4 regions of the Paenibacillus sp. JNUCC31 genome follow, and region 1 is predicted to be linked to each of the others. Evidence: predicted binding sites of a transcription regulator. Region 1 holds the regulator's gene; each other region holds the start of a gene.
What was found. The regulator Rex, encoded in region 1, represses fermentation and respiration genes when NADH is low (regulators of the CRP and FNR family bind a similar motif). The targets are predictions, from matches to a motif close to TTGTGAAATATTTCACAA.

Region 1 (7,802 bases):
ACATGACGATACACAAACCAACCTCCAAACAACAAGACGGCTGAAATGACGGCAGTTAAAGCAATAGGCAATACTTTTATCTTCAAGTGAGTTACCCTCCTATATGTTGGCTCATCCTATAGCTTGTAGCCAAGAATATGAATATGTGTACGTAATATCCTGTGATGTGCCTAACAGGATTTATTTGTGTATGATGTATCCTTGAGTACATATTCGAGTATATCACATCGTATATACAATATCTAAGGCGAAAATATGAATAAATTAATAATTTTAACTATTCAAATCCAAAATGATCAAGAAGGTAAGCCAAAGAACCGGTTCAGTCGGGTTTCCGTCTGCCGGCTCTTTGCATGTGCTTTTTTTAGACAATAGTAAACCTGCTGCCTATTCTAGCTATTCGGGATGGTATAGACCAGATCAACCTGTTCACCGTTACTAAAACGATAAAAACGGTAGTAATTGTGAGTGCCATCCTTATAGTACACTTGCCATACATAGATTCCATTCACAACGCCTGGCATGATTCGCTTGATCTCCCCACCTGGGACTTCAGAGCTGAACCGATTTCGAATCTGAGCTTCAGACATGCCGTTTTGCAAGAGTTCACTGTGTACTGCATTGGCCCCCGTCACAGGCTTGTTATTTCCATCAAACTTGATCCATACCACGACACTCTGGTTATCCTTATTTTTGCCGATCAGGGTCCAGTATATGTTGTCTCCGCCGTCTTTCTGACCCCATACATACTTCCGCAGGTCTTCATATGACGTTATCCCAAGCTGGTCTTGTGCCGCCTGTATGGCCAACGCCTCTTCCTTGCGCTGATCCTGGGTAACATAGACATAATAACGCTGAAGACCAAACAGAATCAGAACCAGGAGCAGCAGCGAAATCCATATCCACTTCTTTTTTTTCTTCAAAAGCCGAACTTCCTTTCCCCTATGACGCTGCAATCCTGAAATTAACGAGCGAGCAGACCGTCAAATGCAAGCTGAGACTCATGCAAAATGCGCTCTTCGTCCATGGTAAGACATTCGCCATGTTTGACCACTTGTTTGCCATCCACCCATACATGCTCCACATCTTTGGCTGATGCCGAGTAGACCGTGTGGGAAATCAGATCGGTATGTGGATAGAAATGGGCCTGTTCGATGTTAAGTGCGATGAAGTCAGCCTTCATGCCTGCTTGCAGAGCGCCTGTATTGTTCAGGAAAATGGATTTGGCACCATATGAAGTTCCGAGCTGCAGCGCTTCCCCGGCTGGAACGGCCGTTGGGTCACCGGACACACCTTTGTGAATCAATGCAGCCAGTCTCATCTCTTCAAACATATCCAGGTTATTGTTACTTGCAGGTCCGTCTGTTCCCAGGGACACGGTCACACCTGCTTTCAGCAAGTCAGGTACACGTGCAACACCCGAAGCCAGCTTCAGGTTACTGCCTGGATTGTGGGAAACGGCTACATCATGCCGTGCGAGAATCTCGATCTCCTCATCATTCAGATGCACGGCATGGGCGACCAGGGATGGACGTGAGAAGAAACCCAATTTCTCCAGATGTGCGACAGGACGAAGACCATAGTCGGTTACATTCTGCTCCACTTCACGAAGTGTTTCAGACATATGGGTATGCAAAGGCAGATTCAGGTCATGTGCAACCTGTACCAGCTTCTCTATGTAGTCTGGAGGACAAGTATAAGGGGCGTGTGGAGAGATTACGGTGGTAATTCTTCCGTTTGCTTGTCCATTCCATTGACGTGCAAATGCTGCGGACTCTTCCAGTTTACGCCGTTGTTCTTCTTCTGAGCAAAGTCCGATTACGCCACGTGCCAGAGCAGCCCGAACGCCGGATTGTTCCACTACTTTCGCAACCTGATCCATATGATCATACATATCGAGGAACGCCGTTGTTCCGCCTTTCAACATTTCAAGCACGGAAAGTGATGTGCCCCAATATACGTCTTCAGACGTCATTTTGGCTTCCATTGGCCACATTTTCTCCTGCAGCCAAACTTGTAGCGCCAGATCGTCCCCGTGACCTCTCAGAAGCGACATCGCTGCATGACCATGCGTATTGATCAGACCCGGCAGGAAGAGCAGTCCTTTTCCATCCACCTTTGTCAGACTTTCGTCTCCTTCCGGCAACGTCTCACCAATATGCACAATCTGGTCATTCTCTACGACCATATAACCGTGAACCACTTTCCAATTCGCACCCTCGCTAACAGCAAATTTGCCGTTATGAATAACCCATCTATTTCTCGTCATCTTCCTCGTCGTCCTTTCCATTCTCCAAGTAATAAGCCAAACTAAGCAGATCCGTCGTAAAATCGGCATGATGAATGCGAATATGCGGCGGGGTTTTGAGGATGGTTGGTGCAAAGTTCAGAATCGCTTCAATTCCAGACTCAATCAGCTGATCCGCAACATTTTGGGCTTCCGTGTCGGGAACAGTGATAATTCCGATGCGAATGTTATCCTTTTTGATCGAATCTGTTAATTCATTCATCGGCTGTACCGTCAGGCTGTTGATTTGACTTCCAATCTTCGGACCATAGGCATCAAATACAGCAACAATCTTCATGTTGTCTTTCAGATATGCGTTGTAATTGGACAATGCATGTCCCAGATTACCGGCTCCAACAAGAGCCACATTAATCTGCTGGTCTATCTTTAAAATATGACGAATTTTTTCGATGAGATATGAAACGTCATAACCGATGCCTTTACGGCCAAAATCACCGAAATAAGCCAGATCCTTACGAATCTGAGCTGGATTCAGATCCAGCCTTAGTCCAAGCTCTTGAGAAGAAACCGTAGTGACTTCGCGCTGATGCAATTCATTTAAGTAGCGCAAATAAACGGGCAAACGTCGCACCACGGCTTCCGAGATTTTATCTGATTTCATTCATTGCTCCCCCTTACCAAGGCCACGATAGATAGATGAAAAGATGAGCATCCTGCATAAATCAGTTCATACGAAAAGAAAAGTAAATATACAGAATGCTCTAGTTATATAAATGATAATTGCATTACTTCAAATTCATGAAACAAATGAATGATCTAATCAATTTTACCGCTGATCACTGGCTTCATGCAATGATGTAGTGAGCACGAGGTATCTCTAGTCTGTTATTGTTGTTCCCCGGCTGGCTTATCGAGCCATTCCGTAATTCGCGGAACCATCTGTTCCGCAAGCATATGCTCCATTTTGGGTCCTGGTAATGAATATAAAAAGTACTTGCCATAATAGGCTTCAATGACGCGTGTATCGTATACGATCACGATGCCTCTGTCTTGACCTGTGCGAACCAGCCTACCGAAACCCTGTTTGAAACGAATGACCGCTTGCGGCACAGACAGCTTCATAAACGGATTTTTCTTCTGTTCTTGCAAAAGCTCACTCTTCGCTTCCACCAATGGATGATTCGGCGGTTGAAAAGGAAGTCTGACAATGGCTAGACAAGTCAATGCCTCTCCCGGAATGTCCACCCCTTCCCAGAAGCTGCTTGTGCCAAGAAGCACCGTAGCTTTTGCGTCCTGGAACCGGCGTGTCAATTTGGATCGGCTGCCGCTGTCCACCCCTTGGCCCAATAATGATATATCGTTGCCGGACAACGCCTCTTTGAGTGGATCATAGACCTGTCGCAGCATGCGGTAGGATGTAAACAGCACCATCATGCGGCCACGAGTGGCAATGGCCGTTTCCGCGAGTGAGTGTACAAGCATATCCACAAAGTGGGCATCACCAACACTGCCCTTCACGCTCGGGAAATCACGTGGAATAACGAGCAGGGCCTGTTCACGATAGTTGAAGGGTGACGGCAGCATGGACGTCAACAGACGGTTATTCTCGGAAGCTTCCTGCAAGCCAAGCTGCTCAATCATGAATTGAAATGATTTGTCAACCGAAAGCGTAGCCGATGTAAGCACAACGCTTTTCTTTTTATCAAAGAACATTTCTTTTAATTGTGCACTGACATCTACAGGAACAGCATACAATTGCAGCGATTTACTGCGGAATTGGCCGCTGGCTTCCATCCAATAAACGGTTTTGGTATCATCCATCCGCATGAAGAAACGCAGATTATCCTTGATCGTTGCCAAGTCCTTTAGCAGACCAGAGATATCCGTAATCAAACTATCGGACTGATAATCATCCTGATCTTCTTTCACTTCAAGCAGCAACTTGTCACCCTTACGGATTAAGTCACCCAGGGTTACATAAATCTGGTTTTCAGCCTCCTGCAGTTCCTGCCATTTGGCTGGTTTTTGCGAAGGCTTCAGTCGAAGAGAAAACTGTCCTGTCTCGCCTGGAGAAGCATCAGATCGTTCAGGCAACAAGCCGAATAAAGTATCGCTCAATCGATCCCACATCTCTTTGACTTCAACCGCAAGCGGGAACATCTGATCAATCATGGAACCCCATTGTACCGAGTTTTCATGACCCGACAATTGGGAACGAAGCATGGGAAGTTGGCCGTTGCGGCTATCTTTAAACAGCCGGGTCAGTGTATGAACCAACGTGAAATATTTCATATGCAAACCAAGATGCTTACCCGCCACGTCCTCCAAATGATGTGCTTCATCAATCACCAGACTTTCGTAGGCTGGCAGCAGTTGATGCGCTGCTTTGACATCGGTAAACAATTTAGAGTGATTCGTAATGACGATATCGGATAACCCTGCTTCATGTTTGGCCCGATGATAGAAACATTTGCGGAACCAAGGACAAGAACGTCCAAGACAAGACTCGGACTCACTCTGTACTGTCTCCCAGAAGTCACCTCCGCGTCCGCTGAGATTGAGTTCCTCATCATCACCTGTCTCCGTCTGAGTAAGCCAAACGATCATCTGAGCCGCTGTGAAGTAGTCCTCTTTGGGTGTAGCAAATTCGCGCTTATTGATTTTGTGCTCAAATTTGCGCAGACACAGATAATGCCCACGTCCCTTGAATACAGCTGCCTTAAAAGGGAAGGGAACCACTTGGGTGAGCATGGGAATATCCCGCTCTCTCAATTGCTCCTGCAGATTGATGGTATGCGTGCTGACCATGACTTTCTGTTCTTGCTTCACACTTTCATAGATGGCAGGCAGCAAATAACCGAGTGATTTACCTGTGCCTGTTCCAGCCTCAATCAACAGGTGTTTCTCTTCGTCCAAGGCTTGTCGCACACTACTGAACATTTGAGTTTGCGCCTCGCGCTCCTCATAATGATCCAGCGTTTCCTTCAAGTTATCTCGGACCTGATCCATGTACTGTTCAAAACTGATGCCTTCCAGGGGATTCCCTTCCCGCTCGTCCCGTGGTGCACCAATCTCTGTCCAGTCACTCACGTTTAGGGCAAGCTGTCGGTAATACGTATGACCATCCAGATCCTGAATGGGCTCAGCTTCCTTCTCTGTGCGCATCCCGTCGAAGAACCAACCCAAGTCACTATCCTCCGGTGCAAACAGGTCACTGAGGCGCTGAATCGTTATAAGCGGTAATGCACGTAACTCATCGAAGCATTTCAGAAGCACATAAGCTGTCGCAAGTGCGTCACTATCTGCCTGATGAGGGCGGTCATGCTGAAATCCAAATTCGGAAGATACATAACCGAGTTGATAAGAACCCAGTGATGGGAACGTGATCTTCAGAAAATCAATCGTATCCAGAATACGGCCGGTGAACGGCAGATAGCCGCATCGATCCAGTGCATTTTGAAGAAAGTGAAAATCAAACGCCACGTTGTGTCCAACAAGAACGACATCGTCCAGTAACGGAACCATCTCCATCATCATCTCTTCCAATGAGGGAGCTTCCTCCACATCTTCGTTAGTAATACCGGTTAACCCCGTTATAAACGGAGGAATCGGCACACCCGGATTCACATAAGAACTATATATTTGAGTTATGCTGTAGTCATGATCTATGATGGCAAGCCCGGCTTGTATAATCTCACCGTCGGACTGCGTGCCGGTTGTTTCGAAATCCAATACGGCAAATTTCATTGCAATGTACGGTCCCTTCCATTCCAGTCTATGTTACAGCATAGCAAAAAAAAGGGCATTTGAAAATTAACTGACAAAAAAAGGCGGTGTCCCCGCCGCTATGCCAGAGGAGAGAACACCGTCTTCTTGCCGCCAAACGGCTCCTAGTTCAGGGCCGTCAGCTGATTTGCATATTGCAATTGTCCGTTGTTCAATCGACATGCTTCCATGTTATACAACGGTTCGGTCAACGTCGGGTCATACTGAAGCGCCTGTGCAAACAGGGAACATGCACCATCAAGGTTCGCGAGCTTGGCCTCAATACAGCCCAGAACGTTACATACCAGCCCTTTTAATCTCGGCGATCCATTTAAATGCATAATACGCTGCAAGTGTATTCCAGCTTCTGAAGTTTGCTCCAAATGAAGATGAGCCAAAGCCAGGTAAAAACGAGTCAGTGCGCTTTCCGGATGGTCGGTCACAACCCTCGAAAATTGCATAATCGCCTGTGGATACATCTGCAATTTGAAATATCCCTGACCGCGACTGAAACATTCCAGATGGAGTTCTGGCAAAGCGGTCACAGCTTCCTGTTCAGGTTCAAGAGAAGCAGGCTTAACCATTTCCTGCTCCCTTACCTGACTCATTTTTTCTTCAAACATCAGCCACTCATCAATCATCCCGTCACTCATCCGCTTCAGTAAATTCCACTTTTGAAGCAGCTCCTGTTTGTTTAGGCCTTCAGCAGAAGGGTAGCGCTTGATAATTTCATCTAACATGTCGTTCATTTCTGCGAAAACATGCTGGAACATCGATGCATCCCCACCCTTGAAAAAATGGATTAGTGCAGTGACCTGTACTCATTTTTTGTAGAATGGACCGATTTCATTCCCCTTACCAGTCGATTACATAATCGTCGCGTGAACTTCCTGCTTCATCGTTTGTACAGGTTTATTCTGTCCATCCACGAAGACCACAGTAGGCTTGTGATTATTTACCTCTTCTTGAGACATCATTGCATATGAAATGATAATGACGGTATCGCCAGGCTGTACCAGGCGGGCAGCAGCTCCATTAAGACAGATAACACCACTTCCTCGCGGTCCTGGGATGACATATGTTTCCAGACGAGCACCATTATTGTTGTTCACAATCTGAACTTTCTCATTCTCCATCAGATCGGATGTTTCCATCAGGTCTTCATCGATGGTAATGCTACCCACATAATTCAGGTTTGCTTCCGTAACGGTTGCCCGGTGGATTTTGGATTTCATTAATGTTCTAAACATGGGACAGTACCTCCGATGGTTGCAGCCTTATATTGTCAATTAATCTTGTTTTGCCGAATTTTACTGCAAGTGCGATCAACAGATCGTCACGACCATGAACTTTTTCCTGATCTGCAAGTGGCTCCAGGCTTGGAAAAGACTGAATTTCAGCGTAATCAATGACAGCCAGCCGTGAACGTTCAATATTCTGACGCAATATACTGCGGATTTCTGCTGCTGTTGTCGCGCTGCCTGCATCTACAGCTTCTTGAGCCTTACGCAGTGCTTTGGACAGTACCAGCGCTTCCTGACGTTGTTCAGCGGTCAAATATACGTTACGCGAGCTAAGCGCCAAGCCATCATTCTCACGAATGATAGGACAAGGGACAATCTCTACTGCCATATTTAAATCGTTAACCATTTGCTGGATAACAGCAACTTGTTGAGCATCTTTCATGCCAAAAAAGGCACGCTGTGGCTGCACAATATTAAACAATTTCGAAACGACCGTAGTCACTCCATCAAAATGTCCGGGGCGGGAAGCACCACACAAGCGATCT
Region 2 (7,802 bases), 2.8 Mb from region 1:
ACAGTAACTAGTGTTTAAGCTAGTCCCAAGCCCTGATCTGTTGGTGGCTTCTGTTGAGAAGCCATGTCGGGCTATGTTAAAATAATTAAAGTGTCTCGAGAGGAGGTAGGGGATGAATCGGTTCATCCGGAATTCTGGTTTTTATTTGATTCTTTTTTTAGTTGTGGTGGGGATAGTCCAGTTCGTCAGCAATGGCGGCGAAGCCACCGATAATCCTAGATATGATCAGTTACGCGCGCAAATCAAGGCCAACAACGTCTCTGAATTGACAGTTCAATTCAACGGTCAGACGTACCTCGTGACCGGACAATATAGGGAGACGCCTGACGGAGCCAAATCAGAAAATTTCTCAACGTATATTCCTCCTACGGATGAGGCGATTAGTGAGCTTGTAGCTGCAAGCGAAACGAACAAATTCCAATATCATCAGGAACCAATGAAAGGTGACAGCATCTGGTTGACGTTGCTGACTTCCTTTATTCCTTTGATCATTATGTTCCTGCTGTTCTTCTTCCTGTTTAATCAGGCTCAAGGCGGCGGCGGTAAAGTAATGAACTTTGGTAAAAGCCGTGCCCGTCTTTATAACGAAGAGAAGAAGCGGGTTACGTTTGAAGACGTTGCGGGTGCTGACGAAGAGAAACAGGAGCTTGTTGAAGTCGTGGACTTCCTCAAGGACCCTCGCAAGTTCGCAGCAGTAGGCGCACGTATTCCGAAGGGCGTATTGCTTGTCGGTCCTCCGGGTACCGGTAAAACATTGCTCGCTCGTGCCGTTGCCGGTGAAGCGGGTGTACCCTTCTTCAGCATCTCCGGTTCCGACTTTGTTGAAATGTTTGTCGGTGTCGGTGCATCTCGTGTACGTGATTTGTTTGAAAATGCGAAGAAAAATGCCCCATGTATCATCTTTATCGATGAGATTGATGCTGTAGGACGTCAGCGTGGTGCTGGCCTTGGCGGTGGTCACGACGAACGTGAACAAACGCTTAACCAGTTGCTCGTTGAAATGGACGGATTCGGTGCCAATGAAGGTATTATCATCGTTGCAGCAACGAACCGTGCTGATATTCTGGACCCTGCCTTGCTGCGTCCAGGACGTTTTGACCGTCAAATTACGGTTGATCGCCCTGACGTAAGAGGTCGTGAAGCAGTTCTGAAAGTACACTCTCGCAATAAACCACTCACTAAAGATGTGAAGCTGGACATTATCGCGAAGCGTACAACCGGGTTCTCTGGTGCAGATCTGGAAAATCTCCTGAATGAAGCGGCATTGCTTGCGGCGCGCCGTAACAGAAGAGATATCTCCATGAAAGAGGTAGACGAAGCGATTGATCGTGTCATTGTAGGTACGGAGAAGAAAAGCCGTGTCATCAGTGATCGCGAGAAACGTATTGTCGCTTATCACGAAGCAGGTCATACCATTGTAGGTTACTTCCTGGAACATGCCGATATGGTACATAAAGTTACTATTATTCCGCGTGGACGCGCGGGTGGATATGTAATCATGTTACCAAAAGAAGATCGTATGCTTGTGACCAAGCAAGAGTTGCTGGACAAAATTACTGGACTCCTTGGCGGCCGTGTTTCCGAAGAACTGTTTATCGGTGAAATCGGTACGGGTGCATACAGTGACTTCCAACAAGCGACGGGGATTGTCCGTAGCATGGTTATGGAATACGGTATGAGTGAGAAATTGGGACCTATGCAGTTTGGTAGTTCGCAGGGACAGGTATTCTTGGGTCGTGATATCGGTCACGAACAGAATTACTCGGATTCCATTGCTTACGAGATCGATCAGGAAATGCAACGCTTCATTAACGAATGTTATGAGAAGTGTAAAGACTTGCTTGTTAAACATTCGAAAGAAGTGCATCTGATCGCTCAAACGTTGCTGGAAGTGGAGACATTGGAAATGGATCAGATCAAGCAATTGATCGAGACAGGTTCCCTGACTCCAAAAGAAGAGAACAGCAACGATGGTGAAGGTACGCCTAGCGAAGGCGGAGAAGCGATCATTGACAACATCGGTGATGTACGCGTCCGTATCCAAGGTAAAGAGGAAACGCCTGAGCCACCAGCTGGAGATATTCCTAACGAAGCTCCGAATCTGGACAAAGGAAACAGCAATGGCCCGGATGATGGTGGAACGAAGCCAACCTCTTAAGTTATAAAACGATTTGGCTAAGCAATGCAGATCTTGAAGAGAGCCCAAGGGCTCTCTTTTTTTTATGAATTAATTCAAATTATATAGATACAGATATCCGGGAGCTTTGGGGCGAACCGCGTAGGAAATGGGCGGTTATGCTGATATTATGGGGTGTTTTCATTTATTGACAGAGTCGTGAACGTTGTGTACATTAGGTGTTAAACCGCTTGTGATTCGTTTCTCAAGCGAAAATAACGACTTAGGTTAGCCATATGAAACAGCGCATAGCGCTGTCCCGATAAAGGAGAGGATCGCAGGTGGAAGCTCTGGCTTTAGAGCGCAAGGCTGAGATGAACCGGGAGCTGCGCGAGCGGCTGATGGAGTTGAAGAAGGAACGTAATGCCATTATTCTTGCCCATTATTATCAACGTGACGAAGTGCAGGAGGTAGCCGACTTCCGTGGAGATTCGTTTCTGCTCGCTCAGAAGGCAGCACAAACGGATGCGGATGTTATCGTTTTCTGCGGCGTTCATTTTATGGGTGAAAGCGCTAAAATTCTAGCCCCGAACAAGACGGTTATCATTCCAGATGAACGCGCAGGCTGCCCAATGGCAGACATGGTGAATGTTGAAGGTCTGCGTAAATTGAAAGCACAGCACCCGAATGCCAAAGTTGTCACGTATATCAATTCTTCAGCTGAAATCAAAGCAGAGACCGACATTTGCTGTACGTCTGCCAATGCTGTCAGAGTCATTCAATCTGTGGATTCGGATGAAATCATCTGGGTGCCGGATAAGAACCTGGGACACTATGTGCAACAACATACAGACAAGAAAATGATTATCTGGGAAGGTTACTGCAATACCCATGATATGCTGACGGTCAAAGACGTAGTTGAGATGAGAGCGAAGTATCCAAACGCGGAATTCGTAGTTCATCCGGAATGTCGTCCCGAGGTTGTTGAGATGGGTGATTTCGTAGGCAGCACAACAGCCATTTTGGAATACTGCAAAAATTCATCAGCCAAGGAATTTATCGTAGGTACTGAAGATGGTACAGGATACCAGCTTCGTCTCGATAGCCCGGATAAACAATTCCACTTCGCTACTAAGTTTCTCGTATGTCCGAACATGAAGGTCAATAATTTGAAAAAGCTGGTTAAATGCCTGGAGACGATGAAGCCGCAAATTTACGTGCCACCAGCCGTTGCCGACAAGGCCAGAGAATCACTAGAGCGCATGTTACTGGTGAAGTAGCATGCGCTACTCTTGCTCCAAGACAGGTGAAATAACATGATACCGCAATATTTAGTTCAATTTGATCTGTCCGCACTGCCGACAGTGGAGACGGATGTGCTGGTTATTGGTTCAGGCATTGCCGGTTTGTTTACTGCGATTAAGGCTAGTGAACAACGAAGTGTGTTGATGATCACGAAGAAGTCATTGCTGGAAAGTAACACCCGGTATGCACAGGGGGGCATCGCTGCGGTTATCGCTGAAGACGATTCACCTGCCTACCACTTGCAGGATACCCTTGTTGCCGGAGCAGGCTTATGCCGCTCCGAGGCGGTGGAAGCATTGGTAAATGAGGGCCCGGATGGAGTGAAAGAACTAATTCGACTGGGCACGTTGTTTGATCTGGAGAACGGCGAGTTGGCATTGACGCAGGAAGGTGCGCATAGCCACCGCCGTATTTTGCATGCCAATGGGGATGCGACGGGATATGAGATTGTACGGGCTCTGGCTGCACAGGCGAATGAACATCCTGGAATTGAGGTGTGGGATGAACATTTTGTTATCGACCTGGTCACAGAGCATGGAGAATGTGTAGGTGCTTTGGTTCAGAAGGCGGACGGTTCAAAGGTGTTTGTGAAGGCACAGGCGACCGTCCTATGCTCTGGTGGGGCCGGACAGCTGTATCGATACACGACTAACCCGGAAGTAGCTACAGCAGATGGTATTGCGATGGCCTACCGTGCCGGAGCAGTCGTGCGGGATATGGAATTTATCCAATTCCATCCGACCTCACTTTGTTACCCGGGAGCGCCACGTTTTTTGGTATCGGAGGCTGTACGTGGGGAAGGAGCCTTTTTACGTAATGTGAAGGGTGAGCGCTTTATGGATCGCTATCATACACAGCTTGAATTAGCACCGCGTGATGTGGTAGCCCGGGCGATTGTCAGTGAGATGGAATCGACAAGCAGTACATTTGTTTATCTGGATATCACCCATGAACCGACAGAGATGATTAAGCATCGGTTTCCTACCATTTACGAAACCTGTATGCGCTATGGACTGGATATGACCACAGACTGGATTCCAGTGGCTCCTGCTGCACATTACATGATGGGCGGAGTGAAGACCGATCTTAGTGGAGAGAGCAGCATTGGAAGATTGTTTGCCTGTGGTGAAGTATCTTCTACAGGAGTACACGGAGCGAATCGTTTGGCGAGTAATTCACTGTCTGAAGCCATTGTATTTGGCCGGAGAATCGTTGAGCGCATTCTATCTCTTCCCCCGCTTGCTCCACTAGAGACAGAGAGTTCAACACCTGTGATCATGGACAGAAGATTGAAGGGAGACCAGAGACCGGTATCCGAACGACGTTTACGACTGCAAAAAATGATGGTGCGGCAAGTGGGATTGCGCCGGAATGGAGCAAACCTGCAAGAGGCCATAGATAAGCTGCAGCTTGAACTGCATTTTTTTGATCAGGTGCTTACTCACAAAGAAGAGATGGAATATGCCAACCTTCTGACCTGTGCCTGGTTGGTTACCAACGGAGCATTACACCGCAAAGAAAGTCGGGGAGCCCATTACCGTGAGGATTTCCCGAAGCGGGATGACGCCGAGTGGCAGAAGCATAGTCTGCAGCAGCGAGAACAAGCGATTGTGGAGGAATTGATGTCATGATACTGAACGGATATAATGAAGGACTCATTGAATCGATTAAAAACTGGCTTCGTGAGGATGTCGGCGCAGGAGATGTAACGACCAGCGTGACGATTCCCCCAGGCAGCCAATCCAAGGCGATAATACATGCCAAAGACAATGGAATCATCGCGGGAATAGCCGTAGCTGAACTTGTATTTCAGGTAGTTGATCCAGGCCTTGTATTCACACCAAGGGTCAAAGACGGCGATGCAGTCACTCATGGCGCAATTTTGGCTGAAGTAGAAGGAAGTACGCATAGTTTGCTGACTGGAGAGCGTCTTGCGCTTAATCTGCTGCAGCGCATGTCCGGTATTGCGACCCGTACACGTTCTTATGTCGATGCCCTGGATGGACTTGCTACACGTCTGGTGGATACACGCAAAACAACACCCGGACATCGATTGTTGGAGAAATATGCAGTCCGGGTCGGTGGTGGAGCGAACCATCGGTTTGGCTTGTATGATGCAGTGATGATTAAGGATAACCATATCAAGGGCGCGGGTGGTATCACTGAAGCGGTACAGCGTGCACGAGCTGGCATTCCACATACCATGACCATTGAAGTAGAGACGGAAGATCTGGAGCAGGTGCAAGAAGCCTTGCAGGCAGGGGCAGATATCATTATGCTGGATAACATGCATCCAGATCGGATGCGTGAGGCCGTTGCGCTTATTCATGAGCAGGCTCCGCATGTGAAAGTTGAAGCTTCAGGCAACGTCTCGTTAAATACCATCCGTGGGATTGCAGAGAGCGGAGTGGATGTTATTTCGGTTGGCAGGTTAACCTATTCTTTTGAGAGCCTGGATATCAGCCTGGATTTAAACGAAAAGAAAGAGGGGTGAACCTCTTTGATTCTAGTTGTAGACGTGGGGAACAGCAACATTGTACTCGGAGTATATCAAGGCCGGGAGTTGCTGCACCACTTTCGTCTGAGTACATCTCGTCAGTCCACAGTGGATGAATACGGCGTATTGATTTATAATTTCTTTCATATGTCGGGTATTTCCACACGTGATATCGAGGGTGTGATCATCTCATCCGTGGTACCGCCACTTGTGAATGTCATTGAGGCCATGTGTGAGAAGTACGTAGGCAAAAAACCGCTGCTTGTTGGACCCGGTATCCGAACCGGTCTGAACCTGCGGTATGAGAATCCCCGTGAAGTTGGCGCGGATCGCATCGTTAATGCAGTGGCAGCCGTTGAGAAATACGGTGGCCCACTCGTTGTAGTCGATTTTGGCACAGCGACGACCTTTGACTGTATTGACGATAAAGGAAACTACTTGGGCGGGGCCATTGTACCCGGCATCCATATTGCAACTGAAGCGCTCTATGAACGGGCATCCAAGCTACCTCGCATTGAACTGGAGAAACCCAAGAAGGTCATTGGTCGTAATACCATTCATGCGATGCAGGCCGGAATCATATATGGCTATGCTGGTCAAGTGGATGGCATTGTGGATCGCATCCGTGAGGAAATGGGGGCAAAGCCCAAAGTGATTGCAACCGGAGGTCTTGCCAAACTGATTGCAGAAGAAACCCGCAGCATCGAGGAAGTGGATCCGCTGCTTACGCTTGAAGGGCTGCGTATCATTTATGAGCGGAACCGGGAAAGGTAAGAACAGAGACGGCAGACAGCGGGCTGGGGATTACAGTCTTCGTGTTATGCCGTTTTTTTATAACTGGCGATTACGCCAAAGGAGGCTGAATGACTTGGAAAACAATAACAAACAAGACCGGTTAATTCGTGGCACAGCAATGAATGGACGGGTTAGAGCTTTCGCTGTCCAGACGACGGAGCTGGTCGAAGAGCTGCGCAGAAGACATGACACGTTTCCCACGGCTACAGCTGCCATGGGGCGTACAGCTACAGCAGCAGCCATTATGGGTGCAATGCTCAAGGGAGAAGAGAAACTGACCATTCAGGTTAAGGGAGACGGTCCCATTGGGCAGATTGTTACCGATGCCAATGCCAAAGGCGAAGTTCGTGGCTATGTAACCAATCCGCACGTACACCTTCCGAGTAACAGTATGGGTAAATTGGACGTTGCGGGTGTAGTCGGAACAGAAGGATTTATTAATGTAACCAAGGACCTTGGCCTGAAAGAGCCCTATCGCGGAAGTGTGCCCATTATATCGGGAGAGCTGGGCGAAGACTTTACGTACTATTTTGCGAAATCGGAACAAACGCCTTCTGCCGTGGGAGTTGGCGTATTGGTTGATACCGATAATTCCGTTATTGTAGCGGGTGGATTTATTGTACAGTTACTTCCTGGGTTAACGGATGATGAAATCACCGAAATCGAGAAATCAATCGGCAACTTGCCGCCAGTCACGTCTTTGCTGGCTGAGGGTTTAGAGCTGGAAGAGCTGCTCCGCCGGATACTGCCTGATGTACGAGTCATGGACGAAATGGATATTCATTTCCGCTGTGAGTGTTCGCGTGAACGGGTAGAGAAGACGTTGATTAGCTTGGGCCAATCCGAAATGGAGCAACTGATCGAGGAAGAAGGCCGTGCTGAAGTGGTCTGCCAATTCTGCAACGAAGCTTACGAGTTTAACAAAGAACAACTGGAGACCATCCTAGAGCAAGCCAAGAACTGATAATATGCGGGGACGGGACGCGGAATGACAAAGCAGGAAAAAGGGTTATGGACAGCTGTAATTGTCTTGACGCTTGGTGTGTTGGTCATGGGTACGGTGATGGTTGTGTATGGTTTGCGGACTGG
Region 3 (7,802 bases), 180 kb from region 1:
CAAATCCTAGAAGCCATCTATGAGTCTGCACAGACAGGCAAAGCAGTATATTTTGAATAGACAGGATGTCATTTCCAGTGAAATAACCAGTATTCCTGTGTTTAATTTCAGGATAGAAAAGCTCTTGATTTTCCACAATAATGATACAATCATGTGATCCTGAACGGTATTTTTATGCAGTTCATTGTTCATAAAAACAGCAATTATATGATATCTAATCTAGGGAGGAATCGCACTTGAAACTCGGCGTATTTTTGGTATTATTCGGAGGACGTAAATTGGAGGATGCACTTGACTATGTAGCATCCAAAGGCTTAAAAGCCGTAGAAATCGGAACTGGAGGACATCCAGGGAATGCACATTGTAAACCGGATGAGCTTCTGAGCAACCCGACAGCATTGAAAAACTTCAAAAATGCAGTAGAATCCCGTGGCCTGACCATCAGCGCATTGAGCTGTCACGGTAACCCGCTTCATCCACAAAAGGATATTGCAAAGGGATTCCACGATGATTTCGTTAAAACGGTAGAATTGGCTGAGAAACTGGAAGTACCTGTCGTAAACACATTCTCCGGTTGTCCGGGAGACCATGAGGATGCCAAATATCCGAACTGGCCTGTTGCACCATGGCCGAATGACTTTCAGGAAATTCTGAAGTGGCAGTGGGAGAACAAAGTCATCCCTTATTGGACAGAGTGGGGCAAGTTCGCTGCAGATCACAATGTGAAAGTAGGACTGGAGCTGCACGGCGGATTCTCGGTGCATACACCGGCTACCTTGCTGAGATTGCGTGAAGCAGCAGGCGAAGTGATTGGCGCCAACCTGGACCCAAGCCACATGTGGTGGCAAGGTATCGATCCGGTTCAAGCGATCCACATTCTGGGTCGTGAAGGGGCTATCCATCACTTCCATGCCAAGGATACAACCATTGATCCAATTAACGTGAACAAACACGGTGTAACGGATATGCAGGATTATACAAACATGCTTGATCGTGCTTGGCAATTCCGCTCGGTCGGTTATGGTCACGATAACAAAACTTGGGCTGATATCATTAGCGCCCTGCGTCTGGTTGGATATGATTATGTCGTAAGTATTGAGCATGAAGACGGTCTGATGTCGGTAGAAGAAGGATTCTCTAAAGCAGTGCAAAATCTCCAACAAGTATTGATTGAGGAACCACTGGGAGATATGTGGTGGGTTTAGAGTTACACTAGGGGGAAATTGAATATGATTAACGTCACCATTTGGAATGAATTTGTCCATGAGAAGATTCATGATGAAGTAAGAGAAGTTTACCCGGACGGTCTGCACCGTGCGTTGGCAGACGGACTGGGAGGCGAAGGTTTTGCCATCCGTACTGCAACACTGGATCAGCCTGAGCATGGATTAAGTGATGAGGTGCTGAATTCCACGGATGTGCTCATATGGTGGGGACATATGGCACATGATCGGGTAAGCGACGAGATCTCACAAAAGGTTGCACAGCGCGTTCTGAATGGCATGGGATTGATCGTGCTTCATTCCGGTCACTTCTCCAAACCGTTCAAGGCACTGATGGGCACCAGCTGTGATCTGAAATGGCGTGTAGCCGATGAGCAGGAAATTGTCTGGTGTGTAAATCCGTCCCATCCGATTGCAGAAGGAATCGAGGGTAAGATCATACTGGAAAAAGAAGAAATGTACGGGGAATTCTTCGACATTCCAGTACCGGATGAGCTGGTGTTTGTCAGCAACTTCCAAGGTGGAGAGGTATTCCGCAGCGGATGCACATTCCGTCGTGGGGAAGGCAAAATCTTTTATTTCCGTCCAGGTCATGAGACGTATCCGACATATTACAATCCGGACATATTAAAAGTAATCAGCAATGCAGTGAAGTGGGCTTATCCAGCCCGCAGCTACAAGCCGGAATTCGGCAGAAGCGAACCTGTAAGACCATTTGGTGGCGTGCTGGTCTAAGCTGCAAATGACTTCTTGAATGGACAAAAAATGGTAACCAAGAACCTAACTCCAAGTCGAGTGTGACTGTGGCAGTTGGGTTCTTTTTGGGTAAGATATATAGTAACAGGGGAGTTATACGATATTTCCCATGGTTCCTGGGTCCTGTGTGATGTATACTTGGTTGTATCATTGAAGTTAGTTGACGCCTATAAAATTTTAACTTTTTTACGGCAGACGTTTTCTTTGTGACCTAAATATGTTATTATGAAATATACTAACTAAACGTAAGTTGAGTGATCTCTAAAGAGGTGATTAATGTGGAAGGCCAAGATCTGCGGATGTGTCCGCGTTTTGAGACGGCGTTTTCTTTTCTGGGCAAGCGCTGGAACGGTCTGATTATTCAAACGTTGATGAGTGGTTCGAAGCGATTCAAGGATATCTCCAATCTGATTCCATCGATGAGTGACAAGATGCTGTCGGAACGGATGAAGGATCTGGAAAGTGAAGGAATTCTGATCCGCCATGTGTATCCCGAGACGCCAGTTCGTATCGAATATGAGCTGACTGAGAAGGGCAAGGCGCTACAGCCAGTCATGAACCAGATTCAAGACTGGGCAGAGCAGTGGGTTGATTAATTCATAGATACCCTGGCTCAATAGTTAGAAATGGATGGGACATAGGCTCTTGATTTCCGATGGAAATCAGGAGTTTTTGTCATAAGGGTCCTGCACATGTTGTCATGAGTTGTAGTATAATTGTAAATAAAATGGCCGCAGGCGGCCGGAGCGAGGAGGCCACTTGTCATGAGAGAAGAAAGCTTATCCCGTGAAGTACGCTACGGCAAGCAAGATATTGCAGAACTTGAGAGCGCATCCATCCAGGTACATCTAATCTACAAAAAAGCTGCGGAGCTATTTAAACGAACTGCATATTCCCTTTCAGTTAAGGGTGATCTTGCAGAAGAAAAGACCCATTCGTCGAATCGCAATGGTCAGGGACCGACTCCGGCAGTACTGCAAAAGTGGATTCAGACAGCAAGAGGCTGGAAATGTATCGGTTGTGAAATGAGACAACCCGATTCCATTGGCATTCAGGGTGAGGCCGTCTTTCATGAAGAGCGTCTGTTTCTGAATGTAGGCGAAGGCCGTTTTGTTCAGACAGAAATGCTGATTCAGGCCATTGTATGGTCACAGTATGAGAAAATTCGCATGCTCGCGCCGTGGCTTGGTGATGACACCTTCTACACGGTTCAAGAGCTGGACGTAATTGCCCGTTACATCGTACCTACCTATTTCTCTGAACGTCCGCTGCACGAGCAAGGAAAGGTATCCAAGGTACACCATCAATCCGGTCAGATTCCACTGTATCAGGAGTATGTAGATGCACCTTCATTCTGCGTACAGGTGGATGGAGCATTGCTTGAGGGCCGCTTGTTAACAGGTGTATATGTGTCAGAGGAACAGTTTTTCGGGCTTAATCCCTATCTAAAGGATGGAGACGGAGGACGTACCTACATGCAGGCTTACGTTCAGTAACATTGTAACAACAGACTCTATATACGATAGACTTAAAGGAGCCTGCTTGCAGGCTCCTTTTGTTTGTGCGAGCCAGTTGTGGACCCCGCTGGAAGAAAAGTAACGGCATTGACACTTTTTTTGCCTGAATTTTGTGTCATAATAGAGGTTATGGACAACAGGGTGAATGATTTTACGCAGGGTGGTGTTACCTACATGAAGAAGAGAATCCCCGGTTACATAGGTATATGTCTGATTATTCTGGTTATATTAGCCGGGTGTAGTGAGACACAGCCTTCCGAACAGCCAATCGTCAAAGAGACCGAATCACCGAATACCATAACAGTGGCTGTGGATGGCAGCACTTTTCTGCCTGATGCAACGAAGTCCATTAAGAGAGATTTTAGTGAAGGTCTGACGCTCAAGAAAGCACTATTGAACAGTGGACTTGTCGATTTTACAGCAGATGGCAAGCGGATCCAATCCGTGGGGGAAGTTTCTCTGGACTCCTCACTTAGCTGGGCTGTTAAACTGAATGGCAAAGATATTGACCCGGAAAAATGGGACATGGAGCTTCATGCCAAAGATGAAGTAATCATATATGTAAAAGCCGCTGACAGTGGAGGCGATGATGTTGTTTACCAAACAACACTGCTCAAGGTGAGCGGCGGCAATATTATGCCGAATCTCAATCGTCAATATGCCGGGGTGTATGTTCAGGAATGTACTGTGCGTGACGTATTGAAGTCCAGTGGAATTGTGAGAATGTCGGAAAACAACAAATTTGTTGTGTCAGTCGAAAATGTGAGTCCCCGAATGAACCAACGCTGGATGATCATGGTGAATGACAAGGAATTAATGGAAAACGGTTTGGATATGAAGTTGAATCCACGTGATGCAGTAAAGCTTGAATTGACTACTGTATCTTAAGTATAACAAAGCCCAATCTTCGTTATTGAAGATGGGCTTTTTTCATTTGCATATCAAATGTTTATAAGCCGGGGAAAGCGTCAGATGTCAGATGCGGCAAATTTCGTTAGGGCATAATTCGCAGTGGCAGATGCCTTGCAGCATGCTCAGATCTTTGATGACAATCATGCCGTTGTCATATTCTATCGCATCTTTTTTGCGCAAATCGCTTAACATACGGTTGACACTTTCACGGGTCGCTCCAATCATATTGGACAGATCCGTGTGTGTTATTTTTTTATGAATCATGACATGCTCTCCATGGGGTTCGCCGTAGGAATTGGACAATCGAATTAGCGTGGAGCAAAGTGCGCCCGGTTTACCGTATAACATCAGATCACGGAATTTGGTTTGGGTTAACCGGTGATGGATGCCCATCCATTTCATGAAATCGATGGCAAAGTCACAATGCTGGCAGATTAGCATTTCCAGGTCTTTGTGCTCCAGTACTCCGATCTCACTATCCTCCAGCACTTCCGCTGAAAAGCTGTGTTTGGACCCGAAGAACGGGTCGGCCTGACCAATCATATCACCGGATTGATACATATACATGATCAGTTCCTTGCCTTCATCCGTGGATTTGGTGATCTGGGCACGGCCCCGTTTCATATAATAAAGTTTGTCAGAGACATCTCCCTCCCAATACAGATGGGTTCCTTCCGGATAGGTTCTGTCCTTCATCGTTACGAGCAGATGGTTGAAATTCGCTTCCGAGAAACAGTTGGTATTGCCGCGTTTTTCCAGTACACTCAGTTGTTCTCTCATAAGTCTATCTCCCCTTTGTGTCCATCGGACGGCCTTCTGCAGCTTGGACTGGCCTCCGTGGTTCGCCGCAAACCGTTGCCGTCCTGATCAGGGTCTAACTCGGCCGGAGGACGGTACAAATTGCGGTGGTTCAATTTTTAAGTTCAGTATATACCTAATCTTGCCGTTTGAGGGGCGTGGATAAGGGGCAAAAATGGCGAAATTTCAAACATTGTGATTAAATTCACTTTGAGAAGGGAAAGATGAATTGGACAGCCCTATAATTTAAATAGGAAGTGTAAATGGCGAAGTGAGGGACACCACAAAACTTAAATTAAATTTGTTATACTTTGTGAAAAAAATCACATAATTAACCCTTTCTCCATGGTACGATGTGAATGTAAAGAAGAGAGACAAACCAATACGAACCTTTAGGAGGATGAGGGAGATGGCTGTAAAGAACGAAGTCGCCCCAGTAAAAGAACCGACAGCAGGTCAGTATATTCAAACGTTAATTGACAAAGCGAATAAAGCACACGCTGCTTTCATGTCCATGGATCAGAAACAGATTGACCGGATCGTGCAAGCGATGGCGCTGGCAGGTCTAGACAAACATATGATGCTCGCCAAAATGGCCGTGGAAGAAACAGGCCGGGGTGTGTATGAGGATAAAATCACCAAAAATATATTTGCAACAGAATATGTGTATCATAGCATCAAATATGACAAAACAGTAGGGGTTATTGAAGATAACGAATACGAAAGCTTCCAGAAAATTGCGGAGCCTGTCGGCATCATCATGGGGATTACCCCGGTAACCAATCCGACATCCACCACGATGTTCAAAGCATTGATCTCCATCAAAACACGAAATCCGATCATCTTCGGTTTCCACCCATCTGCACAGAACTGCAGCCGCGAAGCTGCCAAAATCCTGCGTGATGCAGCAGTGAAGCATGGCGCTCCAGCGGATTGCATTCAGTGGATCGATGATCCTTCTATGGATCGTACAAACGCCTTGATGAATCATAACGACGTGGCGCTCATTCTGGCGACAGGCGGATCAGGCATGGTGAGAGCTGCATACAGCTGTGGTAAACCGGCACTGGGCGTAGGGCCAGGGAACGTACCTTGCTTTATTGAGAAAAGTGCAGATATCAACCAAGCAGTAACGGATCTGATTTTGTCCAAATCGTTCGATAACGGCATGATCTGTGCTTCCGAGCAAGCAGTCATTATCGAAGAGCCGATCTTCGATCAGGTGAAAAAGAAAATGATTGCGAATGGCTGTTACTTCGTTAACAAGGATGAGGCAGCAAAACTGACCGCAGGAGCGATTAACGCTGAAAAATGTGCGGTTAACCCTGCCATTGTTGGTCAATCCGCAGTCACTATCGCACAAATGTGTGGTATTGAAGTTCCAGCAGGCACCAAAATTCTCGTAGCCGAGATTGAAGGGGTAGGTACGAAGTTCCCATTGTCCGCTGAGAAACTAAGTCCGGTACTGGCTTGTTACAAAGTGAAAACGGCGGCTGATGGAATTGAGCGTGCAGCAGAAGTGGTTGCTTTTGGCGGCATGGGTCACTCCTCGGTTATTCATTCGACGAACGAAGAAGTGATTAACAAATTCGCAGATCGTCTGCAAACCGGACGGATTATCGTGAATTCTCCTTCCACACACGGCGCCATCGGTGACATCTACAATACCAACATGCCGTCACTGACACTGGGCTGCGGATCGTATGGACGTAACTCGACTTCTTCGAACGTAACGGCTGTGAATTTAATCAACGTGAAAAGGGTGGCTCGCCGTACCGTGAATATGCAGTGGTTCAAAGTGCCGAACAAAGTCTACTTCGAAAAAGGTGCAACACAGTATCTTGCCAAAATGCCGGACATCACTCGTGTAGCCATTATTACGGATGCCATGATGGTCAAACTCGGTTATGTAGAAAAAGTAGAGCACTATCTGCGTCAACGTCAAATGCCGGTAGCTATTGAAGTGTTCTCTGACGTAGAACCCGATCCATCGACAACAACAGTAGACCGTGGTACGGAAATGATGCGCCGCTTCCAACCAGACTGCATTATCGCACTCGGCGGGGGATCACCGATGGATGCCGCCAAAGCGATGTGGTTGTTCTACGAATATCCGGACACAGACTTTAACGACTTGAAGCAAAAATTCATGGATATTCGCAAACGGATCTACAAATATCCGCGTCTCGGTGTAAAAGCGAAATTCGTAGCGATCCCGACAACTTCGGGCACAGGTTCGGAAGTAACATCGTTCGCAGTTATTACAGATAAAAATCAAGGCAATACGAAATATCCACTGGCAGACTACGAGTTGACACCAGACGTGGCGATCGTGGACCCGGAATTTGTATACTCTCTGCCGAAAACCGCTGTCGCGGACACAGGTATGGACGTACTGACTCACGCCATTGAAGCATATGTATCCGTCATGGCAAATGACTACACAGATGGTCTGGCGATTAAAGCCATCCAACTGGTGTTCCAATACCTGGAGCAATCGGCGTTACAAGGTGACAAACTGGCACGTGAGAAAATGCATAATGCTTCGACGATTGCCGGTATGGCTTTTGCCAATGCATTCCTGGGCATTAACCAC
Region 4 (7,802 bases), 2.3 Mb from region 1:
CGATCCAGGCTCGATTCCGGCAGGTCAAGGGCTGCCTGATCACCAAAATTAGACGCGATATCCAGCCGAATCGCTTCTCTGGACAAAATGCGCTCATCCCAATCACAGGCATGAACTTCCCGGCAGTGCTCCGCCAGCCAGAACTTGAAGGGATGGGATATGCCGCAGGCCGCATCAAGTACGACGTTTTCCTGGCATGCAAACTGGCGTGCCCATTCGTATTCGTACGGGCGGCTCCACCACGCAGGATGCAGTGGGAAGACCAACGTATCCGTTCTGGGATCACTTTCCCGAATGTATCTCGATTCGATGAATTCCGTTGTATTAGGCATATCCATCATCCCCGAATTCCCTCCTTCAGTCCTGCTTCCGCCAGAAAAGATTCCAATACCGTACTCCACCTGCACCGCCAATGGGATATGTCGTAGGACAGCGCTGTCTCGCGGGCATAGATACCCAGCCGCTCCCGTTCGGCCCGCCAACCCGTCCGCGCCTGAAACGCTCCGAAATAGGACAGCTGATGAACCTCGGGAATATGTCCCAATCCGAGGATCACACTGCACAAGTCAAGGATATAACGTTCCAAACCTCCGCCGAACACCCGGCTGAAATCCCGGTTATAGCCATCGGTGAAGCTGTGTGTCAAAATGCTGACTACGCCCATCTCACCTTTCCTCCTTCCAGGGAATCAGCCGGGGCTCCGGATCAAGAATCGATTCATAATGCTCCAGGCTGCCCCACTCGCCGTGTGGATCAATTCGTTTATAACGCAAATATTTCCGAACCCGATCCTCCAGACTTCCTGCCCAGCCCAGATGCTGAACCTTCAATTCCGTACGGATTCCGGGCAAGACGGTACAGGGCAAGGGGAGACGAGGCACATGATGATTTTGCTGCGGATAAAAATAGGGATAACCCGGCATATAACGGACAAGCGAAGCGGTGTGCCTTCTGTGCAGCCCCCAAAGGTTATCTTCCCGATAGTGGGTTCGACCACCCCACATATCGTAAAACCGGAAGGCGATCCAGTCTGAATGCTCCTGATTAATCAGTGCGCGTATGGCGTTCTTGGCCTCTTTACTGTACAACTCATCGGCATCTACGGAGAGCAGCCAATCCGGATCGGTACCCACGGCTGCTTGCCACAGGGCGTTGCGTAATCGCCATTCCTCAGCAAATAAAGGCTTTTCCAGTACTTCCAGCCGAACGACCTTTGGATAGGCTCTGCATATGTTGGGTGTTCCATCTGTGCTAGCATCGTCCACAATGACGATCTCATCCACGAATTCACTCAGATCGTCCAGTACTTCCTCCAGATATCGCCCACGCTCGTTACGAACCTGCAGCATCGCGGTCAATTTATTACCCTGATTTTTACGAACACGACGAATGGAGAACAGCTCTCTGCATAGGTCTGTTTCCTGATGATTATCCAGCATCATGGCATCTCCCCCAGCAGTTGCTGGACGGCATGATCCAGCAGCTCCATCTATAGGGAAAAGCCGACCATCCTCCTTTCCGAGGGAAAAGTATATAACGAAAGGCAGGCAGAGCCGTACTTGACTCTTCTGCATCTACCCCTTGATGAGGCTCCGGGTCCGGGATCGGAGACAGCTCTTCCATCGACAAATCACCTCGTTTCATTTGCATTTTTGTCCGTTCATGGATTGAAGCAGCACCACCTGATAAACATCGGATTGGCGCTGCTTTGAATGATATCAATGAATCCACTGATTCCAATGACTCAATATGTAATGCCCTTCTTTGCACAGCATATTTAATGCCTGACACTAACATATGGGCATTCCGTCCCAAACATGAGCATCTTCCGTGAATAGACGAAGCTGGCAAGCCCAAAGATTAGGCTTAATTTTATCTATTGTGTGACCGTCGTCACTTTTTTTCGCTGTCATGGCAGGCTTTGTGATAATTGTCACATGTATAAAATAGTCAATCTGGCACAATACGTTCATCAATACGTGTTTGGCTGACAGAAACTGAAGAAGGGGCTTCAATGTCAAATACGAAAACTGCGATATGAACAGAAAGAAGGGGTAACGGTATGGATCCGATCATGTTATCGCGTATCCAATATGCGCTCACAACGATTTTCCATTTCTTTTTTGTGCCGCTGTCCATCGGTCTTGTACTGCTGGTAGCCATTATGGAGACGTTGTACGTAGTGAAAGGTAAGGAAGTTTACAAAACGATGGCCAAATTCTGGGGGAAATTATTCCTGATTAACTTTGCTGTCGGTGTGGTCACAGGCATTCTGCAAGAATTCCAGTTCGGCATGAACTGGTCGGAGTACTCCCGTTTTGTCGGGGACGTATTTGGTGCGCCACTGGCTGTGGAAGCCTTACTGGCGTTCTTTATGGAGTCTACCTTTATCGGACTCTGGATTTTCGGATGGGATCGCTTGTCCAAAAAAGTGCACTTGGCCTGTATCTGGCTGGTATTTGTCGGTACATTCCTGTCCGCGCTGTGGATTCTGGCAGCCAATTCATTCATGCAGCATCCGGTGGGCTTCGAGATTAATAATGGCCGCGCCGAGATGAACGATTTTTTTGCACTGATTACGAATGGTCAACTGCTGGTGGAGTTCCCGCACACGATCTTTGGTGCCTTGATGACGGGTGCATTTGTAGTGACCGGGATCAGCGCTTTCAAATTGATGAAGAAGCAGGATGTGGAGATTTTCCGCAAATCGTTTAACATTGCCATCCTTATTGGCCTGGTTTCCTCACTGGGTGTTGCCTTCTCGGGTCACTTCCAGGCGCAATATCTGGTGGAGACGCAGCCAATGAAAATGGCAGCCAGTGAAGGAACATGGACGACGACGGAAGACCCTGCGCCATGGACGGTGGTGGCCGCTATCGATCCGGACAAACAGGAGAATTCCGGCGAGATCAAAATCCCCGGATTGCTCAGTTACCTGTCCTACAGCAAATTCTCCGGCAGTGTCAAAGGCATGAAAGAACTGCAAGCCGAGTATGAGCAAACGTATGGACCAGGGGACTATATTCCACCGGTACGGACGACGTTCTGGAGCTTCCGCATCATGATTGCTGCGGGCGGATTGATGATTTTGCTAGCTCTATACGGTACATTCCTGGCGATGCGCCGGAAGCTGGAGGGAGCAGGCAAATGGTTTATGCGTCTGATGGTATTCGCCATTTCCCTGCCGTTTATCGCCAATACATCTGGGTGGATTATGACTGAGGTGGGAAGGCAGCCGTGGACGGTATTTGGTTATATGACGACTGCAGCCGGGGTATCCCCCAACGTAAGCGCAGGACAGATTTTGTTCTCCACCATTGCTTTTACAGCAGCTTATACGGTACTCGGAATTGTGATGGTCTATCTGTTCGTTCGTGAAATCAAGGCAGGGCCATATGCAGTCGAAAAGCCGGAGGAGCATGATGAATCGGCCGATCCGTTCGGCGTGGATGGGGGTTATTCTGTTGTCACTAAGTGAGTTGTGGTTTTTGCTGATTGCCGTCTTGTTTGTTGGTTTTTTCTTTCTGGAGGGTTTTGATTTTGGTGTGGGCATGTCCACTGCCATTATTGGCAAAACGGATCGTGAACGTCGTACCCTGATCAACTCGATCGGTCCGTTCTGGGATGGCAATGAGGTCTGGCTGATTACGGCGGGGGGTGCCATGTTTGCAGCCTTTCCGCACTGGTATGCCACGCTGTTCAGCGGTTTTTATCTGCCGCTGGTCGTGGTGCTGCTGGCCTTGATCGGTCGCGGAGTTGCCTTTGAGTTCCGCAGCAAGATGAGACAGGGACGCTGGCGCAAAACATGGGATATCATCATTGTAGTCTCCAGTGCGTTACTGCCGTTCCTGTTCGGGGTTGTTTTCGCTACCCTGATGAAGGGGTTACCTATCGATGCACAGATGCAGCTTCGTCCCGGCTTCCTGGACATCGTCAATCCGTATACGGTAGTAGGTGGTTTGAGTGTGACGTTGTTGTGTCTGGTGCATGGATTGCTGTTTGCTTCATTGCGGACCGTCGGAGATCTCAGAGAACGTGCCCTGAATACAGCTAAAAAGTTGATGCTGCCGCTGGCCGCGATCCTTGCGGTCTACGCTGTGATGACATACTTCATGACTGATGTGTTCGCCGTACGAGGCTGGGCCCTCTGGATTATGGTTGTCCTGGGCGCTGCTTCATTGGGTTTGGCCACTTACTTCGTGCGTCAGAAACGTGAAGCCTGGGCTTTCGGTATGACGGGAGCCGTGATTGCAATCGCGTTCGCCTCCGTATTCATCGGCTTGTTCCCAAGGGTCATGGTAAGTTCAATGGGTTCGGCGTTTGATCTGACGGTCTACAATGCTTCATCCGGTGCATATTCACTGAAAGTGATGACGATTGTGGCATGTACGCTGCTTCCGTTTGTACTCGGCTATCAGATCTGGAGTTATTACATTTTCCGCAAACGTCTGAACGATCAGCATCACCTGGAGTACTGACATGGGACGGGGGCTGCTGAAGCTGCCGGGCATCCGGCCTGTACTGGCGCTGGCTTCAGCGCTGGTACTGCTGCAGGCGATGACGATAATCATGCAGGCCAAATGGCTGGCACAGGCGATCACGGCACTGTTTGAAGGTTCGCCCGTAACGAAGCAGTACCCGGTACTGCTGTTGTTCCTGGCCGCTTTTGCCGCCCGTTATGCCCTATCCTTCTGGTTGCAGCTCATTGCTTCGCAGTACGCAGAGAAGACAGGAAACGATCTGCGCAGACAGATGGTGCAGCAGTGGTTCCGGCTGGGGCCGCGTTTTGCCAAAACGGAAGGAACAGGGCACCTGGTAACGCTGGCACGCGAAGGAACAGCCCAGTATAAGACGTATCTGGAACTGTTTATTCCCCGAATGCTGGGGATGGGGTTCACGCCAATGGTTATTCTGTTCTATGTCTTCAAGCTGGATAGGATGTCCGGGGTTATTTTGACGCTGACACTGCCCATCCTGATCGTGTTTATGATTTTGGTCGGTTTGGCCGCACAGCGCAAGATCGATGGACAGTTCAAGTCCTACAAAGCGCTGGCAAACCACTTTGTAGATACGCTGCGTGGACTGGAAACGCTAAAAACACTGGGCCAGAGCGGCAAACATGCGGAAACGATTATCCGGGTGAGTCAGCGCTATCGCAAGGCTACGATGTCTACCCTTCGCATGGCTTTTCTGTCCTCCTTCGCACTTGATTTCTTCACCATGCTGTCGGTGGCTTCGGTGGCGGTTGGCTTGGGGCTGCGTCTGACGGAAGGGCATATGCTGCTTGGACCAGCACTGACCGTACTGATTCTCGCGCCGGAATACTTCCTGCCTGTACGAATGGTAGGTGCAGATTACCATGCGACACTGGACGGTAAGGAGGCCGGGGAAGCGATCAGTCAGATGATTGAACGAGGGAAAGCAGCCGAGCTTAAGCAAAAGGAAGCGTATGCGAGTGCTGTTCTACATGGTGTGTCAGAAAAGAACGGAGAATCCTCTTCGACTAAACCTTCTTCTGGCCAAAGTGATGTGTCTCCATCCACGATACGGGTGATATTGGGTGAGCAAAATGCAGGGGGTGGCGTTGTCGTTCCTTCATCGACGTTCTCATGGGAGGCGACGAGCAGATTGGCACTTACCAATGTGCAGGTGAGGCATGAGGAAGACGGGCCATGTTCGCTGAATGATGTAACGTTTCAGGTTTCTGGTCTTGGCAAAGTAGGGATTATCGGAGCGAGCGGAGCAGGGAAATCAACCCTGATTGACGTACTTGCAGGTTTTCAGCCGCTTACTTCAGGCCAAGTCTTATACAACGGTCAGTCCTTATCTCCAGAGATGATGGAAGATTGGAGAGAACAAACGGCGGCCATCCCGCAGCATCCATACATCTTCAGTGGAAGTCTGGCGGATAATGTTCGATTCTATATGCCTGAAGCTTCGGATGCGGAGGTGGGCGAAGCCATTCACGCAGCCGGTTTGCATAAGCTTGCTTCCTCCTTGCCCAATGGGATGCAGGAGTTTATTGGAGCTGGGGGAAGGCAGCTCAGCGGCGGACAGGAGCAGCGAGTGGCTCTGGCGAGGGCTTTGCTTAGTGCACGGCCAATCCTGCTGCTGGATGAGCCGACTGCGCATCTGGATGTGGAAACGGAGTATGAACTGAAACAGACGATGCTGCCGCTATTTGAGGGCAAGCTGGTTTTTCTGGCAACACATCGACTGCACTGGATGCCGCATATGGACCGGATTATCGTGATGGATGGCGGCACGGTTGCAGAGACAGGAACGCATGAGGAATTGTTGGCCCGACAAGGTGTATATTACCAGATGATTCAGGCCCAGATGGAGGCGGTGTGAGATGAGAGCCGGATATGAGCAGACAGAAACAGCCCGAAGCGGGGACAAAAAGAATAGCTGGATCACTCCGTATGCGGCTCAGTACCGCTGGAGACTCGTGGCAGTCATTGCGCTGGGGATCTGCGCTACGTTATGTGCTGTCCTCCTGCTCTTCACCTCCGGATTTCTGATCTCCAAGTCGGCGCTCCGTCCTGAAAATATTTTGATGGTATATGTACCGATCGTGGGTGTTCGTGCATTCGGGATTTTCCGTGCCGTATTCCGGTATGTCGAACGATTGGCCGGACATGATGCGGTGCTGCGTATACTCGCGGATCAGCGCGTGAAGCTGTATCGGATTCTGGAGCCGCAGGCACTGTTCCTGCGCTCCCGCATGCAGACGGGAGACGTACTTGGAGCTCTCGCAGAGGACGTAGAACGACTGCAGGATATTTACCTGCGTACGGTATTTCCGGCGGTTACCGCACTTGTGATGTACGGAGGCGCGGTTGTGACTTTTGGCAGCATCGATCTGGGCTTTGCACTGTGGATGGGTCTGTATATGCTGTTTCTGGTCGCTGTGCTGCCAGCCATATCCCTCCGAGTGACGTGGAAGTTACGGGTTCGGCTGAAGCGGGAGAATGCCAAGTTGTACACTCGTCTGACAGATGGTGTGCTTGGACTTGGGGATTGGCTAGCGAGTGGACGAGCTGAAGAATTTGTGCGTCGGCAGGAAGAGGCTGAAGGGCAGACAGATATGATTCGGCTGCGCTTGCGGCAATGGACCCGCTGGCGTGATCTGGCTGCCCAGTGCGTGATTGGGCTGATGGTGGTATCCGTGACCTTATGGGCGGGAAGTGTGGCTTCTGCCGGGCAGCTGCCTGCGGTCATGATTGCTGCATTTGTGCTGGTGCTGTTTCCACTCACGGAAGCACTGCTGCCCGTAGGAGATGCCGTGGAGCATATCCCGCAGTATCGTGAATCGATGGAACGATTGCAGCACTTGGAAGGTGAAGAGCATAAGCCAGACCAGTCTGGAACCGAAGAAGCGGATGCAGCGGCCAGAGCCAAAGGGGATAAGACCTCAGGCTTATCAGGCAGCAATCTAGTAGTTGGAGAGCAACTGGGTTCCCCGGAGCGTACGGAAAGAGCTTTGGCCCAACGTATCCGCTTGCGCATTCCGCCCAGGCTGCGAGCCGACATTCAGATCGATCAGGTGAGTTATCGTTATACGCCAGATGCCCCGTGTGCAGTGCAGGAGGTATCCCTTCATCTTCCTCAGGGCAAACGCTTGGCTATTCTCGGTCGCAGTGGTGGTGGAAAATCAACCCTTCTGAAGCTCATTCAGGGTGCGTTGCTCCCATCCGCCGGGAATGTAATCTTCAATGATCTTCCCGTACAATCGATGGGCGAAAATATAACAGATGTCATTGCAGTGCTAAACCAAAGTCCGCATCTATTTGATACAA

Region 2: a site for Rex is predicted at 2,368-2,385, ahead of nadA (quinolinate synthase NadA). Genes of this name have one in related genera too.
Region 3: a site for Rex is predicted at 5,518-5,535, ahead of adhE (bifunctional acetaldehyde-CoA/alcohol dehydrogenase). Genes of this name have one in related genera too.
Region 4: a site for Rex is predicted at 1,922-1,939, ahead of JNUCC31_RS12715 (cytochrome ubiquinol oxidase subunit I). Genes of this name have one in related genera too.

What each region holds. Positions count from the first base shown of each region.
Region 1 covers NZ_CP062165.1:641,359-649,160, forward strand. Annotated here, with positions in the region: gene JNUCC31_RS02590 (hypothetical protein) at 1-86, opposite strand, end outside; gene JNUCC31_RS02595 (cell wall elongation regulator TseB-like domain-containing protein) at 393-923, opposite strand; gene JNUCC31_RS02600 (amidohydrolase) at 965-2,269, opposite strand; gene JNUCC31_RS02605 (redox-sensing transcriptional repressor Rex) at 2,256-2,909, opposite strand; gene dinG (ATP-dependent DNA helicase DinG) at 3,134-5,995, opposite strand; gene JNUCC31_RS02615 (tetratricopeptide repeat protein) at 6,139-6,762, opposite strand; gene panD (aspartate 1-decarboxylase) at 6,880-7,263, opposite strand; gene panC (pantoate--beta-alanine ligase) at 7,256-7,802, opposite strand, start outside.
Region 2 covers NZ_CP062165.1:3,470,268-3,478,069, forward strand. Annotated here, with positions in the region: gene hpt (hypoxanthine phosphoribosyltransferase) at 1-11, shown strand, start outside; gene ftsH (ATP-dependent zinc metalloprotease FtsH) at 113-2,158, shown strand; gene nadA (quinolinate synthase NadA) at 2,458-3,396, shown strand; gene nadB (L-aspartate oxidase) at 3,433-5,052, shown strand; gene nadC (carboxylating nicotinate-nucleotide diphosphorylase) at 5,049-5,915, shown strand; gene JNUCC31_RS14970 (type III pantothenate kinase) at 5,922-6,692, shown strand; gene hslO (Hsp33 family molecular chaperone HslO) at 6,739-7,677, shown strand; gene JNUCC31_RS14980 (peptidyl-prolyl cis-trans isomerase) at 7,702-7,802, shown strand, end outside.
Region 3 covers NZ_CP062165.1:826,307-834,108, reverse strand. Annotated here, with positions in the region: gene JNUCC31_RS03570 (Gfo/Idh/MocA family protein) at 1-60, shown strand, start outside; gene JNUCC31_RS03565 (sugar phosphate isomerase/epimerase family protein) at 237-1,205, shown strand; gene JNUCC31_RS03560 (ThuA domain-containing protein) at 1,230-1,958, shown strand; gene JNUCC31_RS03555 (winged helix-turn-helix transcriptional regulator) at 2,279-2,575, shown strand; gene JNUCC31_RS03550 (hypothetical protein) at 2,744-3,475, shown strand; gene JNUCC31_RS03545 (hypothetical protein) at 3,671-4,384, shown strand; gene JNUCC31_RS03540 (Crp/Fnr family transcriptional regulator) at 4,472-5,188, opposite strand; gene adhE (bifunctional acetaldehyde-CoA/alcohol dehydrogenase) at 5,616-7,802, shown strand, end outside.
Region 4 covers NZ_CP062165.1:2,947,529-2,955,330, reverse strand. Annotated here, with positions in the region: gene JNUCC31_RS12730 (class I SAM-dependent methyltransferase) at 1-341, opposite strand, end outside; gene JNUCC31_RS12725 (hypothetical protein) at 338-664, opposite strand; gene JNUCC31_RS12720 (glycosyltransferase) at 666-1,442, opposite strand; gene JNUCC31_RS33290 (hypothetical protein) at 1,429-1,644, opposite strand; gene JNUCC31_RS12715 (cytochrome ubiquinol oxidase subunit I) at 2,063-3,478, shown strand; gene cydB (cytochrome d ubiquinol oxidase subunit II) at 3,462-4,478, shown strand; gene cydD (thiol reductant ABC exporter subunit CydD) at 4,480-6,354, shown strand; gene cydC (thiol reductant ABC exporter subunit CydC) at 6,356-7,802, shown strand, end outside.